One region of the Bacillus cereus group sp. BfR-BA-01430 genome, then DNA from elsewhere that is predicted to be linked to it. Evidence: riboswitches for the same ligand, from Rfam matches in the RefSeq annotation. Region 1 holds a riboswitch; each other region holds the start of a gene.

Region 1 (4,220 bases):
TTAACGGAATCGGTATTATTATTGCTAGTCAAATTACGGGCCGCTTGGCAGGAAAGTTAAGTGAAAAAACACTATTTGTAGTAGGTATTGGAATTGCGGCTGTTGGAGGCATTTCCTTACTACTTACGATTATATTTGGAATCGGATTAATCGGTGTATTATGTTCTTTATTTCTTGTTGTGTCGAGTGTCGGTGTTGTATCAACAACAGGTTTTTCGCTTGCGATGAGAAATCAAAAACAAGCGGCTGGAACAGCTTCTGCATTACTGGGTCTACTACAATTTATCTCCGGGGCACTTGTTGCACCTTTAGTAGGTATCGGGGGAAGTAATACAGCGTTTCCTATGGGTGTTGTTATTGCGTTATGTGAAGTAGGCGCCGTTTTATGCTATTTACTCATGGCAAAGCCTAGTGAAAGAAAACTTGTGTTGCAGGAAAAACAAGATATAGACGCATAAAAAAGAGGTGATTCAAACATAAATTGAATCACCTCTTTTCGCATGATAACTATGGTGAGATTGGCTGCATAAAGTGACGATACTGTGACAAAAATGATGGTATGTGCATAGAAAATGACGGTCAAAAGTGCAAAGTGTGAAGTGTTCTCGTTATAATAACAAGTGGAGATATGACGTAAGTTTCTATAGAAAGATTGTCAGGTAGATAAAAGGAGAGTAAAAGATGAAAAAATTATGGGGCGCAGCCTTGCTTGGGAGCATGCTGCTTTTAGCAGGGTGCGGTGGAAATCAACATACAAAGGAAACAAAAGAAAATGTGCAACAATCAGCAGATGAAAAAGAAGCTATGAAGGTATATCAAGGTGTACATGAAAAGTATGATGAGAAAATGAATAAGGAATTAAATCAATCTTTGCAATTATGGGGACAAGCGAAGGAAAAAGGCGGGAAATCGATATCCAACAAGCAATTTAAAGAAGATGTTCAGAAAGTAACAAAGAGCATGTTAGAAGACATTGAGCATATTCGTACAGAAATTCGCGTACCAAAGTCAAAAGAACAAGAGCATAAGTTATATGTAGGGTTCTTAAACGAAACAGAACAAGCGATGAAAAAGCTAGATCAATTAGCAAAAGAAGAAGACTCATCATTAATTCGTGATATAGAAGTTCATTTTTCAACAGCTTCTACATACTATAAACGTTTTCAAAAAGAAGCACAAAACTAACCTTGCATATTGCAAGGTTAGTTTTGTATATGGCAGATTATTTCTTGTCGAAACGTCGATAGAATGGAAAGATAGATATTCCTATTAAGTAAAAATGCAAAAACTGATTTTTCTAAAAATATCCATTTGGATTGACTTTTTGTTTTTTCAGAATTATAATTCAAAATATACAATTCGAACTACAGAATAATATAGTAATTTACTTATCCAGAGAGGTAGAGGGACTGGCCCTATGAAACCTCAGCAGCGGGTTCTGAAAGAAGAATACCGTGCTAATTCCAGCAAGCAACCAAAGCTTGAAAGATAAGTGATAGGCATAGAATAGATTAAAAAGCCTTGATCTTATTTTTTAAGATCAAGGCTTTTTATATTGCGGGATAAGGAGAGGAATTGGCAAAAATTTGCGAATAAAACAAAGTAAATTTATGTGTTTAGGGGGTTATATTGGTGTATGTTGTAAAAAAACTATCAGTTATGGTGTTTACACTATGGATTATTATTACAGCTACTTTTTTAATTATGCATATTATACCTGGTGATCCGTTTTCATCAGATGCAAAGATTTTTCCTGAGGAAGTTGTCCAAAATATGAGGGCTAAATATCACCTCGATGAACCTTTATGGAATCAATATGTAGCTTACTTGGAAGGGGTTATTCATTTTGACTTTGGAGAATCTGTTCAGTCCACGGGTCAAGGAGTAGCAGAAATCATAACAACTGGCTTTGGTCCATCTGCTGTTATTGGATTACAAGCATTTGTTATTTCGTTGTTAGTTGGAATTGCAGCTGGAACTTTTGCGGCCTTATATCATGGGAAAATAATTGACTATAGTGTGAGTCTACTGGCGATTTTAGGTATCTCAATCCCAAGTTTCATCTTAGCGCCGTTATTTATTCAGTTGTTTGCAATTCAATTTGAGTTGCTTCCGGTTGCCTCTTGGGGAACATTTGCTCATACTATATTACCTTCCTTTGCGTTAGCGCTTGGACCGATTGCTGTTATTACAAGATTTGTTCGTTCGAATATGATTGAAGTTTTACAAAGTGAGTATATTAAACTAGCACGTGCAAAAGGAATACCGATTCGAACAATTATTATAAGACATGCGCTTCGAAATGCTATTGTTCCAGTTCTTACTTTTGTCGGACCACTTATGGCTGGCTTGTTAACAGGAACATTCGTGATTGAGAAAATATTTTCTATTCCAGGGTTAGGAAAATATTTTGTAGATAGTATTTTTAACCGAGATTATCCAGTTATCATGGGAACAACTATTTTCTATAGTGCACTGCTCATTACATGTATTTTCGTTACGGATATCATTCATCGTATGATTGATCCGCGCATTCGTTCTATTACGTGAGGAGGGAAATTAAAATGGGGGCTTACGAAATCGATGATCAGCTATTGACGGCGGAAGATAAGAAAGCATTAACTGCTAATAAAGAACAGCAAACGATTAGTCGGAAAAAGGAAGTATTTCAAAAACTCATATCAAACCCAATAGCAATGATAGGGATAGTCACTTTGCTTATAATCGTTATTTTCTCTCTTATCGGAGAAAGTTTAACGCCATATAGTGCAAATGAACAAATAAAAGAAGCAACAAATCTACAACCAAGTAGTGAACATTGGTTCGGTACAGATGATTTAGGAAGAGATATTTGGGCACGAACATGGGCTGGTGGAAAAATTTCATTAGCAGTCGGATTGATCGCAGCAGCACTTGATATCGGTTTAGGTGTACTGATTGGTGGTTTTAGTGGTTATGTGAGAGGACGTAATCGTCTCGGTACGTTAATTGATGAGTGGATTGTAAGAGGAATCGAAGTGATGTATGGTATACCGTATTTATTAATTGTTATTTTACTATTGATTGTTATGAAACCAGGGCTTTTTACAATTATTCTTGCTCTTGCATTAACGGGTTGGATTGGAATGGCACGTCTTGTACGAGCGCAAGTGCTTTCATTAAAACAGAGAGAATTTGTCATTGCCGCTGAGAGATTAGGAACATCTCATATGAAAATTATTTATAAACACCTAATCCCGAATTTAACTGGAATTATTATTGTGAATTTATCTTTTACGATTCCATCTGCTATTTTCTCAGAATCATTTTTAAGTTTTATCGGATTGGGTGTACAATCGCCAGCAGCAAGTTGGGGAACGATGACAAACGATGCACTAGGAACATTGTTAAGTGGGGAATGGTGGCAACTCTTTTTCCCAGCGTTACTAATTGCGTTAATTATGTTCGCTTTTAATGTGATTGGAGATGGTTTGCAGGATGCGATTGATCCAAAAATTGTGAAACAAAATCGAAAGGGGAAAAAACATGGGGCAGCTCTTATCTTTAGAAAACGTAACGTTAGCCGTTGAAAAAGAGGATCGTAAACAACCGATTGTAAAACATGTTTCTTTTTCCATTCATGAAGGTGAAATTGTTGCACTTGTAGGAGAAAGTGGTTCGGGAAAAAGTGTAACAGCACAATCGATTATTGGCTTAAATCAAGAGTCAATTCGCCCTGAGGAAGGGAAAATCTCTTTTCAAAATAGCGAATTAACAAACTTGCAAGAAGCTGAATGGAATCACATACGAGGAAAAGATATTTCTTTTATATTTCAAGACCCACTTTCTTCATTAAATCCAACAATGAAAGTAGGAAAACAGATTACAGAAGTGATCTTGCAGCATGAAAAGAAATCAAAACAAGAAGCAAAAGCAATAGCGATTCAGTTATTAAATGATTTAGGCATACATGAAGCAGAAAAGCGTTTTGAGCAATATCCGTATCAACTAAGTGGCGGTATGAGGCAGCGCATTTGTTTAGCAATTGCGTTTGCTTGTCACCCAAAGCTCGTAATTGCAGATGAGCCGACAACAGCGCTGGATGTAACAATTCAAAAACAAATTATGGGGTTATTAAAAGAGAGAAAAGAAAAACAACATACAAGTATTCTATTAATTACACATGATCTTGCGCTTGTGCGTGAAGTAGCAGATCGAGTTGTTGTGATGTATGGCGGCCG
Region 2 (4,220 bases), on a different contig from region 1:
TGGCTTATATCTTTTCACAAATATTGGGCGGTACAGCGATGATGGCATTTTGGTATCACTTCGCCATTTTATTTGAAGCACTATTTATTTTAACGACAATTGATGCAGGAACACGCATAGGCCGTTTTATGATTCAAGATATATTAGGGCATGTATATAAGCCGTTTGCAAGAACAGATTCCACAGTAGCAAATGTGACCGCCACAACATTATGCGTATTAGGATGGGGTTACTTCTTATATCAGGGAGTAGTGGATCCTCTTGGTGGCATTAATACATTATGGCCACTCTTCGGTATTGCTAACCAAATGCTAGCTGGAATTGCTTTATTACTTGGAACAACTATTTTATTCAAAATGGGTAAAAAGCTATACGTTTGGGTAACGCTTATCCCAACAATCGGATTGCTAATTGTAACAATGACAGCTGGTTATCAAAAGCTGTTCCATGAAAATCCTAAAATCGGATTTTTATCGCATGCAAAAGTATTTCAAGGTGCACTAGATGAAGGAAAAATAGTAGCACCAGCAAAAAATATCGCACAAATGAAACAAATCATTTTCAATGATTATATTGATGCGGCACTTTGTGGAATTTTCATGTTAGTCGTCATAGCAGTTCTAATTTCTGCAATTCGTATATGGATTCGTGTGTTGCAAAACAAAGCTACACCATTAAAAGAAGCACCATATATTCCAAGAGATGAAAGTGAGTCGAGAAATTATGCTTAAAAAATTAGGAAACATATGGGGAGCAAGAAAACAATTCATTAGCTTGCTTGTTGGCGTTCCAAGTTATGAAACATATGTCACTCATATGAAAGAAAATCATCCTGGAGATCCCATTTTATGCCGAAAACAATTTTTTGCAGAGGCACAAGAAGCAAGATTTAATGCAAAAGGCGGAAAAGTATCAAGATGTTGTTAAGAAGAAGAGCGGGGTTTCGCTCTTCTTCTTCGGTTTACGTTTCACGTGGAACAGAAAAAAATAAAGCTACCGTTTGATAGCTTTATTTTTGCGTCGTTATACAAGTTCTTTTCCGGCAAATTTACGATATGCACCGTGATGTGTTGGGCCTACATATTCGTTGATTTTAAACGAATGACGAATCGCCGCAGTAATGAATTCCTTCGCAACTTTTACAGCTTCTTTTACAGATTTACCTTTTGCAAGTTCAGCTGTAATGGCTGCTGAGTATGTGCAACCTGCACCATGTGTATTTGTTGTATCAATTTTTTCTGATTCTAAAAGTTCAAATGTTTCACCATCATATAATACATCAATTGCTGTTTCTGTACCTAATTTGTTACCGCCTTTAATCAGTACATATTTTGCACCTAAAGCATGAATTTTTTTCGCTGCTTCTTTCATGTCTGCAAGAGAAGTAATTTTTACACCGCTTAATTGATATGCTTCAAATAAATTTGGTGTTACAATTAATGCTTTTGGTACAAGAACATCACGTAAGCAGTCATTTGTTTCAGGATGTAAAGCTTCGTCTGCTCCTTTACAAACCATAACTGGATCTACGACAACGTTTTTTAGATTATGTTTTTCGATTGTTTCAGCAACCATTTCGATAATCTCTACTGATCCAAGCATACCTGTTTTTAATGCATCTACACCGACACCTTCAATTGTTGTTTCTAATTGTGGTTTTAATGTAGAAACAGGGATAGGAAATACGTTATGTGCCCAGCCATTGTGTGGATCCATTGTTACGATTGTTGTAAGAGATGTCATTCCGTATACACCAAGTTCTTGGAATGTTTTTAAATCCGCTTGCATTCCGGCACCACCGCTTGTGTCAGAACCAGCAATTGTAAGTGCTTTATTTAATGTCATTGTAAAAGCCCCCTCAGGTGATATAATGATAACTGCATTTTTAATCATTATATCAATGTTGTGAATAAGTACAAAGTAAAAAAGTGGATTGTTCCCTTGAAAGGATATCTATTTTTTATTATAAACTGGAAATTTATGTTCATTTAAATAAAAAGTTGCTTTTTATATATGTAGCAGGATAAAAATGTTGATGGTATCTACAGATTCAGTACCAACAAAAACGATTACAGGCATTTTTGGATTCATAACGGGAAGTGTTGTTCAATAAAGATTTAAAGTCAATTGTTGAGGAAGAACTAGTAGAAATACTAGAGGATTTCTAAGAAAATGGTAAAAGGACGTTTGGAGAAAGAGACAAAGATTAGGGGCCAATGCTATTGTTGGTCTGCGCTTTGAGATGACCGCTGGGCAAGGGTTGACAGAGTGAATCGGTTATGGCACAGCTGTGATGATAAAGTAGTTACTAAGAGATACTTGTTTGTTATTGTTATATAGGATATGAAAAACAGTATAGTTATATAATTTTAATTTTTTGAAAAGAAAAATAAACAGTTAATATATTGTTTTGTAAAGATTCAGTAAATAAATTGACATTAGAAAATAATTGCTATAAAATCATTGGTAATTGCATAGTCTTATCAAGAAAAGGTGGAGGGACAGGCCCTATGAAGCCTTGGCAACAGCCGAATATCGGAATTGTGCCAAATCCTGCAGGTAATAAATCCTGAGAGATAAGAAGGAATTTTAGAGCGTGTTTTTAAACTGCTTCTTTCTCATTCAGGAAAGAAGCAGTTTTTTTATTTGTTTTATATAAGAAGGGAGTATGAGAAATGAGCGAATCATGGGGAAAAGGAACAATCTGTGTGCAAGGGGGATATACACCAAAGAATGGGGAGCCGCGCGTTCTACCACTTTATCAAAGTACAACATATAAATACGACACATCAGATGATTTGGCGGCGCTTTTTAATTTAGAAGCAGAAGGGTATATCTATACACGTATTGGGAATCCGACAATTGCAGCATTTGAGCAGAAGTTAGCGGAACTAGAGGGTGGTGTAGGCGCTGTTGCAACAGCTTCTGGCCAGGCTGCTATTATGCTTGCTATTTTAAATATTTGTAGCAGTGGTGACCATTTACTTTGTTCTTCAACCGTTTATGGAGGGACTTTTAACTTGTTTGGAGTTAGTTTGCGTAAGCTTGGGATTGATGTTACATTCTTTAATCCGAACTTATCCGCTGATGAAATTGTGGCACTTGCCAATGATAAAACAAAGCTTATTTATGCAGAATCACTTGGAAATCCAGCTATGAACGTTTTGAACTTCAAGGAATTTTCTCGTGCTGCAACAGAACTAGACGTACCGTTTATTGTTGATAACACATTAGCAACGCCATATTTATGTCAGGCGTTTGAGCATGGAGCAAATATTGTAGTTCATTCTACAACAAAGTATATTGATGGGCATGCAAGCTCATTAGGTGGCGTTGTAATTGATGGAGGGAATTTTGATTGGACGAATGGAAAATATCCCGAACTTGTAGAACCTGATCCAAGTTATCACGGTGTAAGTTATGTACAGGATTTTAGGGAAGCGGCATATATTGTGAAAGCGCGTGTTCAATTATTAAGGGACTATGGAAATTGTATGAGCCCATTTAATGCATATATTAGCAATATTGGTTTAGAAACGTTGCATTTGAGAATGGAACGTCATAGTGAAAATGCTCTTGCAATCGCAAAGTGGCTTTCTAAGCATGAGCGTATTGAGTGGGTCAATTATCCAGGATTAGAGAGTAACGAAAACTATTCATTGGCGCAAAAATACTTATCAAAAGGTGCAAGTGGAGTTTTAACGTTTGGAATTAAAGGCGGACTAGAAGCGGCGAAAGAATTTATCGCAAATGTGAAATTGGCAACGCTTGTAACACATGTCGCAGATGCAAGAACTTGTGTGATTCACCCTGCTAGTACAACACATAGACAGTTAACGGAAGAAGATCAACGTTTAGCCGGTGTTACGTCAGATTTAATTCGTTTATCAGTTGGTATAGAAGATGTTTCTGATATTATTGCTGATTTGGATGCAGCTTTAATTGGGGGCAAAACACATGCCAATCATAATTGACAAGGATTTACCAGCTCGTAAAGTGTTGCAAGAAGAAAATATTTTTGCCATGACAAAGGAGCGAGCAGAAACACAAGATATTAGAGCTTTAAAAATTGCAATTTTGAACTTAATGCCCAAAAAGCAAGAAACCGAGGCGCAATTACTTAGATTACTCGGTAATACGCCCCTTCAATTAGATGTGCATTTACTTCATATGGAATCGCATATCTCTCGCAATGTAGCGCAAGATCATTTAACAAGTTT
Region 3 (4,220 bases), on a different contig from region 1:
TCAAGTAAGCCATATCCTACTAATAGCGATAAAAATGCCGAACCGATTGGAACGAGTAAACTTACTGATATAACTAACTTTTCATACAAAAATGGTCCTACATCCGGCGCAAAAAACCAAGTTGGTCCTACTTTCAAACAATATAATGCCCCAAATATAACTCCAATCACTTTCAAAAAAGAAAAGCAAATATCCACAAATGATGCCTTCCATTTCTTCGTGTAAAAAGGATAAATCGCACCAATTACCATCACACCAAAAGCATAATACGGTACAGTTAATGAAGTGGCTGATCGAATCCACGATACAATATGGTCAATCATAATAGATGAAGTACCATTGATTGTAACAGGCACAAAAAACAGAAATATTCCCACAAAACTAGCGAAAATGAAACGAATGATAATTCCTTTCTCTGCTGTTGCTTTTAAGACTTTGTTTTCTAATTCAATTTGACTCATTTCTCTTACACCTCCAGTTTTCTAAATATTCTGCACAAATATTTTATATTCCTTTTTTACTGTAATATTTTGAATAACAACTGAAAGGATATAAGAGAACTGTAAGAAATAATCTTGAATGAAAAGTTATTTGTTCAATCTTTTCGATATTTATATCCGTGCTTTTGGTAAAAAACATTTAACTTCGGATTATGAGCGACACAATCCAGCTGTACGTACTCTTTCTCATTTTCTCATGAATCTACTCGATTCCTTTTGTACGGATTTCATATTTTATAAAAAACAGAAAGAAGTTTAAAGATACCTTCAAACTTCTTTCTTCCCCGTTCTTTTATTGATTTCTTTTCACTTCTTTAAATTCTTCTTTCACCTGCTCAAGCGTTCCTTCTTCTGTCATTAAACGATATGCTGTATAAGCGAGCGCTTTCGCAGCTGTAATGAGCGCCTTATCTCCCAGTTCAGAACGAGCGGCTTCTCTAAACTCATTCGTATGAGCGATTAAATCGTCTGGACCAATTTTGATATATGGATGGATTGTTGGAACAACTTGACTGACGTTCCCTGCATCTGTTGATCCAATACCAAATCTTTCTTTTCGATGCACGATTTCTCCAAGCAATTCTAATTCTTCAGCAACTACTTCATTCAATGTTTTTGTTATAAGCAACTCATCAATTTCATTTTGAAATGGATCTATTTTTACTGTTGTCCCAGTAGCTAATGCCGCTCCTTGTGCAATATTTTTCACCTTTTCCATCACTTCTGTACATCTTTTCCGCGTTGCTGCACGAATAAAGAAACGAGCCGCTGCATAATCTGGAATAATATTTGGAGCCTTTCCTCCTTCTGTAATCACACCGTGAATTTTCACATCCGCAGGTAGCTGTTGGCGAAGTGCATTAATACCATTGTACAGTTGAATAATGGCGTCTAATGCATTAATCCCTTCCTCCGGTGAAGCTGCTGCATGCGCTGATTTCCCGTAAAAGTGAAAATCAAGTGGATCTACCGCAAGAGACGGACTTGTTGTTGCTGTTTTTCCACTAGGATGAATCATAAGCGCCGCATCAACATGATGAAATAATCCTGCTTTCACATAGCTAGCTTTTGCACTTCCATTTTGTCCCCCTTCTTCCGCTGGCGTACCAAACACAACAATCTCACCGCCAATCTCTTCAAGCGTTTCTGATAAAGCAATCGCTGCCGCCACGCTAATTGTTCCAATTAAATTATGACCACAAGCATGACCTAGTCCAGGCAATGCATCATACTCTGCTAAAAAGGCGATTGTAGGCCCTGATTTCCCTGAACTTTTCCTTGCAATAAAACCCGTTTCATGTCCAGCGATATTGTGTTGCAATTGAAATCCTGCGCTGCCGAGTAGTAAACTTAACGTTCGAGATGCGAAAAATTCTTGATTACCGATTTCAGGATTCGCATGAATAGCATGGCTTGTTTGAATATACTTTTCTTTGTTTTTTTCAATACTCTCTTGAATGATGTTACGATGTGATGTTACTTGTGTTGTTCCCATTCCCTTTACTCCTCCTTTTATTTACACGTAAAAAAAGCCTCTTTCCTAAAAGATAGAAAGAGGCTTTCGCATATACATTCAAACTACGCTTCTTTCTTATCTTTCAAGTCTATTACTTGCTGGAATTGGCACAGTATTCATAAAGAATCCGCTGCCGAGGCTTCATAGGGCCAGTCCCTCCACCTCTCGTGATAAGAATTTTCATAAAATTATATTAAATTATTTTTATTCTATTGTTATTCCGAGTAAATGTCAAGGAATTCCTATCGGATTTTACCGAATATCTAAAAATCCTGTTAATACACCAATTGTTTCAGGTGCTTGCAATCTTGCACATATATACGGAAATTCCGGGCTCCCTTCAAACATCATTTGCGATGTTAACGGAGCTCCTGCCCAAAAAATTTCATCATCAATGACTACAAACGGGAATGATTTATTTTGTCTTTGTACTCTTGCGTTTTTTAACGGAATAGGGCCATCACTATAAATTATTACTTGTGCATTCGTGCGCATTAACGCTTGCCATACTCTCTTATCGATTTTTCTTGTACTTGGCAACGATAGAACAATTTTTCGTTTTGCCGCCAAAATATCTTTTAGCAACCCTTTCGGTTCCTCTAAATTCATTTCCATAAACCAACGTAAGCGCTTCGTAATTTTCCGCTCCCATACTTGACGTGACGTTGTGCGATCATACACATTTCCGTGGCGCTCTATATGAGCCGTTAATTGTGATAATGCTTGTTTTCTTGAAAGATTTTTACGCATATATTGACAATCTGACAGTTGAATGAACTTCCCTCTCGCCCTTGTTACGGCAACATTCACAAGGCGATGGTTTTTATGATCAAAAAATAGTACACCAGGGCGCTCTTGTGGGTAACTATCAACCGTATCAAATAGTATCATATCCCTTTCAGAACCTTGAAATTTATGAACTGTTGCTGCTAAAACTGGCACATTTTGATATTTCGTTTTTTGCAATATCTCTCTTATACATGTTGATAAAAAGCGGGACTGCGCTCGATATGGCGTCACAACACCAATGGATTGAACACCATCTAATACTCCGATTAAAATCATTTGCATCGCCACTAAGCCAGACATCATATTAAAACGCGATCCGGAAGCAGCATCTTTTAAAGAATAAGCCCCCATTAAGCTTGTATCAAATAAAACAGTTGCCTCGTTTGCGAACGGTTGTAATTTTGCTAGTTCTTTACGCTTTGAAACAGACGGATGATCATAGACTCTATTTTTATATATAAATGAATTTGTAAATTTTGCGATATCCGCATGCATCCGTCTTTGTTCCTGCAACATATATACATTGGGATGTGCTTCTGATTGATTAACAGATTCTACAATTCCCACATGATAAAATATATCTTCACCAAGCCACTTTCGAACAAGCTCATGGTTCGCCATTGCGATTGGCGGCAGCTGCAAGAAATCTCCGCAGATGACAATTCGTTTTCCAAGTGAAGCTGCGAAAGCAATTTGCGGAACATATGCCATACTGACTTCATCTACTATAACTAAATCAAATGTGCGTTCATAAATCAGCGCATCAATTGCGCATTTTGATAATGTCGCACCAATTACTTGTGCATTTTCAATATACTCTCTTTCTACTTCTTTCATTTTCGCCCTCTGTTTTCGAAGTTCACCTTCAATTTCTTGCATACGTTTCTTATCAGAAGCAGTCGCTTTATAAGATAGTATTTTTTCACGCAAATCTTGACGCATCTCTTCTAAATAAAGTCTTTCTTCCCCCCATGAACCATTTGTCGTTTCCACAAGTCTTGAAGCAAGTAATGTCTCGTGATTACGTATATGTTCATGTTGGCTAAAACCGTAACGAACAATTTCTCCTGGCGTCCATTTATTCTTCTTCTCCATTTGCTTCGTAACTTCGCTCATCAACACATCCACTGCCGCATTACTATGAGCTAATACAAGAACTGATTTTCCTTTTTGATAATGCGCAGAAATAATCCGTGATAAATTATACGACTTCCCTGTTCCAGGTGGCCCCCAAACGTATGTTGTCGCATTGTAAAATGCTCGATACGCTAATTCATTTTTCGGATTTTTCATTTTTTCAATATGTTTCGGTGCGCTCGTTCCATCTAATAAACGTCTTATACGTTGACGCTTCTGTTTTTCTTTTCTCGCTTCTTTTAATCGCTCCTGAAGTTGTTCTAACAGTTGCCACGGTT

The links. Region 1 has a riboswitch for S-adenosylmethionine ahead of MR058_RS18770 (ABC transporter permease). Riboswitches for the same ligand answer to the same signal wherever they lie in the genome.
Positions count from the first base shown of each region.
Region 2: it holds a riboswitch for S-adenosylmethionine, as region 1 does, so the genes downstream of both, MR058_RS17225 (bifunctional O-acetylhomoserine aminocarboxypropyltransferase/cysteine synthase) here and MR058_RS18770 (ABC transporter permease) in region 1, are expected to answer to the same signal.
Region 3: it holds a riboswitch for S-adenosylmethionine, as region 1 does, so the genes downstream of both, MR058_RS06840 (M20 family metallopeptidase) here and MR058_RS18770 (ABC transporter permease) in region 1, are expected to answer to the same signal.

Region 1 covers NZ_JAKUEW010000014.1:31,354-35,573, reverse strand. Annotated here, with positions in the region: gene MR058_RS18780 (multidrug effflux MFS transporter) at 1-458, shown strand, start outside; gene MR058_RS18775 (hypothetical protein) at 682-1,185, shown strand; SAM riboswitch class I at 1,386-1,495, shown strand; gene MR058_RS18770 (ABC transporter permease) at 1,633-2,550, shown strand; gene MR058_RS18765 (ABC transporter permease) at 2,565-3,569, shown strand; gene MR058_RS18760 (ABC transporter ATP-binding protein) at 3,526-4,220, shown strand, end outside.
Region 2 covers NZ_JAKUEW010000011.1:86,497-90,716, forward strand. Annotated here, with positions in the region: gene MR058_RS17210 (carbon starvation CstA family protein) at 1-731, shown strand, start outside; gene MR058_RS17215 (YbdD/YjiX family protein) at 724-927, shown strand; gene pdxK (pyridoxine/pyridoxal/pyridoxamine kinase) at 1,024-1,845, opposite strand; partial or broken gene MR058_RS23725 (heavy metal-binding domain-containing protein) at 2,030-2,272, shown strand; SAM riboswitch class I at 2,478-2,583, shown strand; gene MR058_RS17225 (bifunctional O-acetylhomoserine aminocarboxypropyltransferase/cysteine synthase) at 2,676-3,974, shown strand; gene metA (homoserine O-acetyltransferase MetA) at 3,958-4,220, shown strand, end outside.
Region 3 covers NZ_JAKUEW010000002.1:463,268-467,487, forward strand. Annotated here, with positions in the region: gene MR058_RS06835 (YjiH family protein) at 1-461, opposite strand, end outside; gene MR058_RS06840 (M20 family metallopeptidase) at 793-1,995, opposite strand; SAM riboswitch class I at 2,089-2,193, opposite strand; gene MR058_RS06845 (AAA domain-containing protein) at 2,269-4,220, opposite strand, start outside.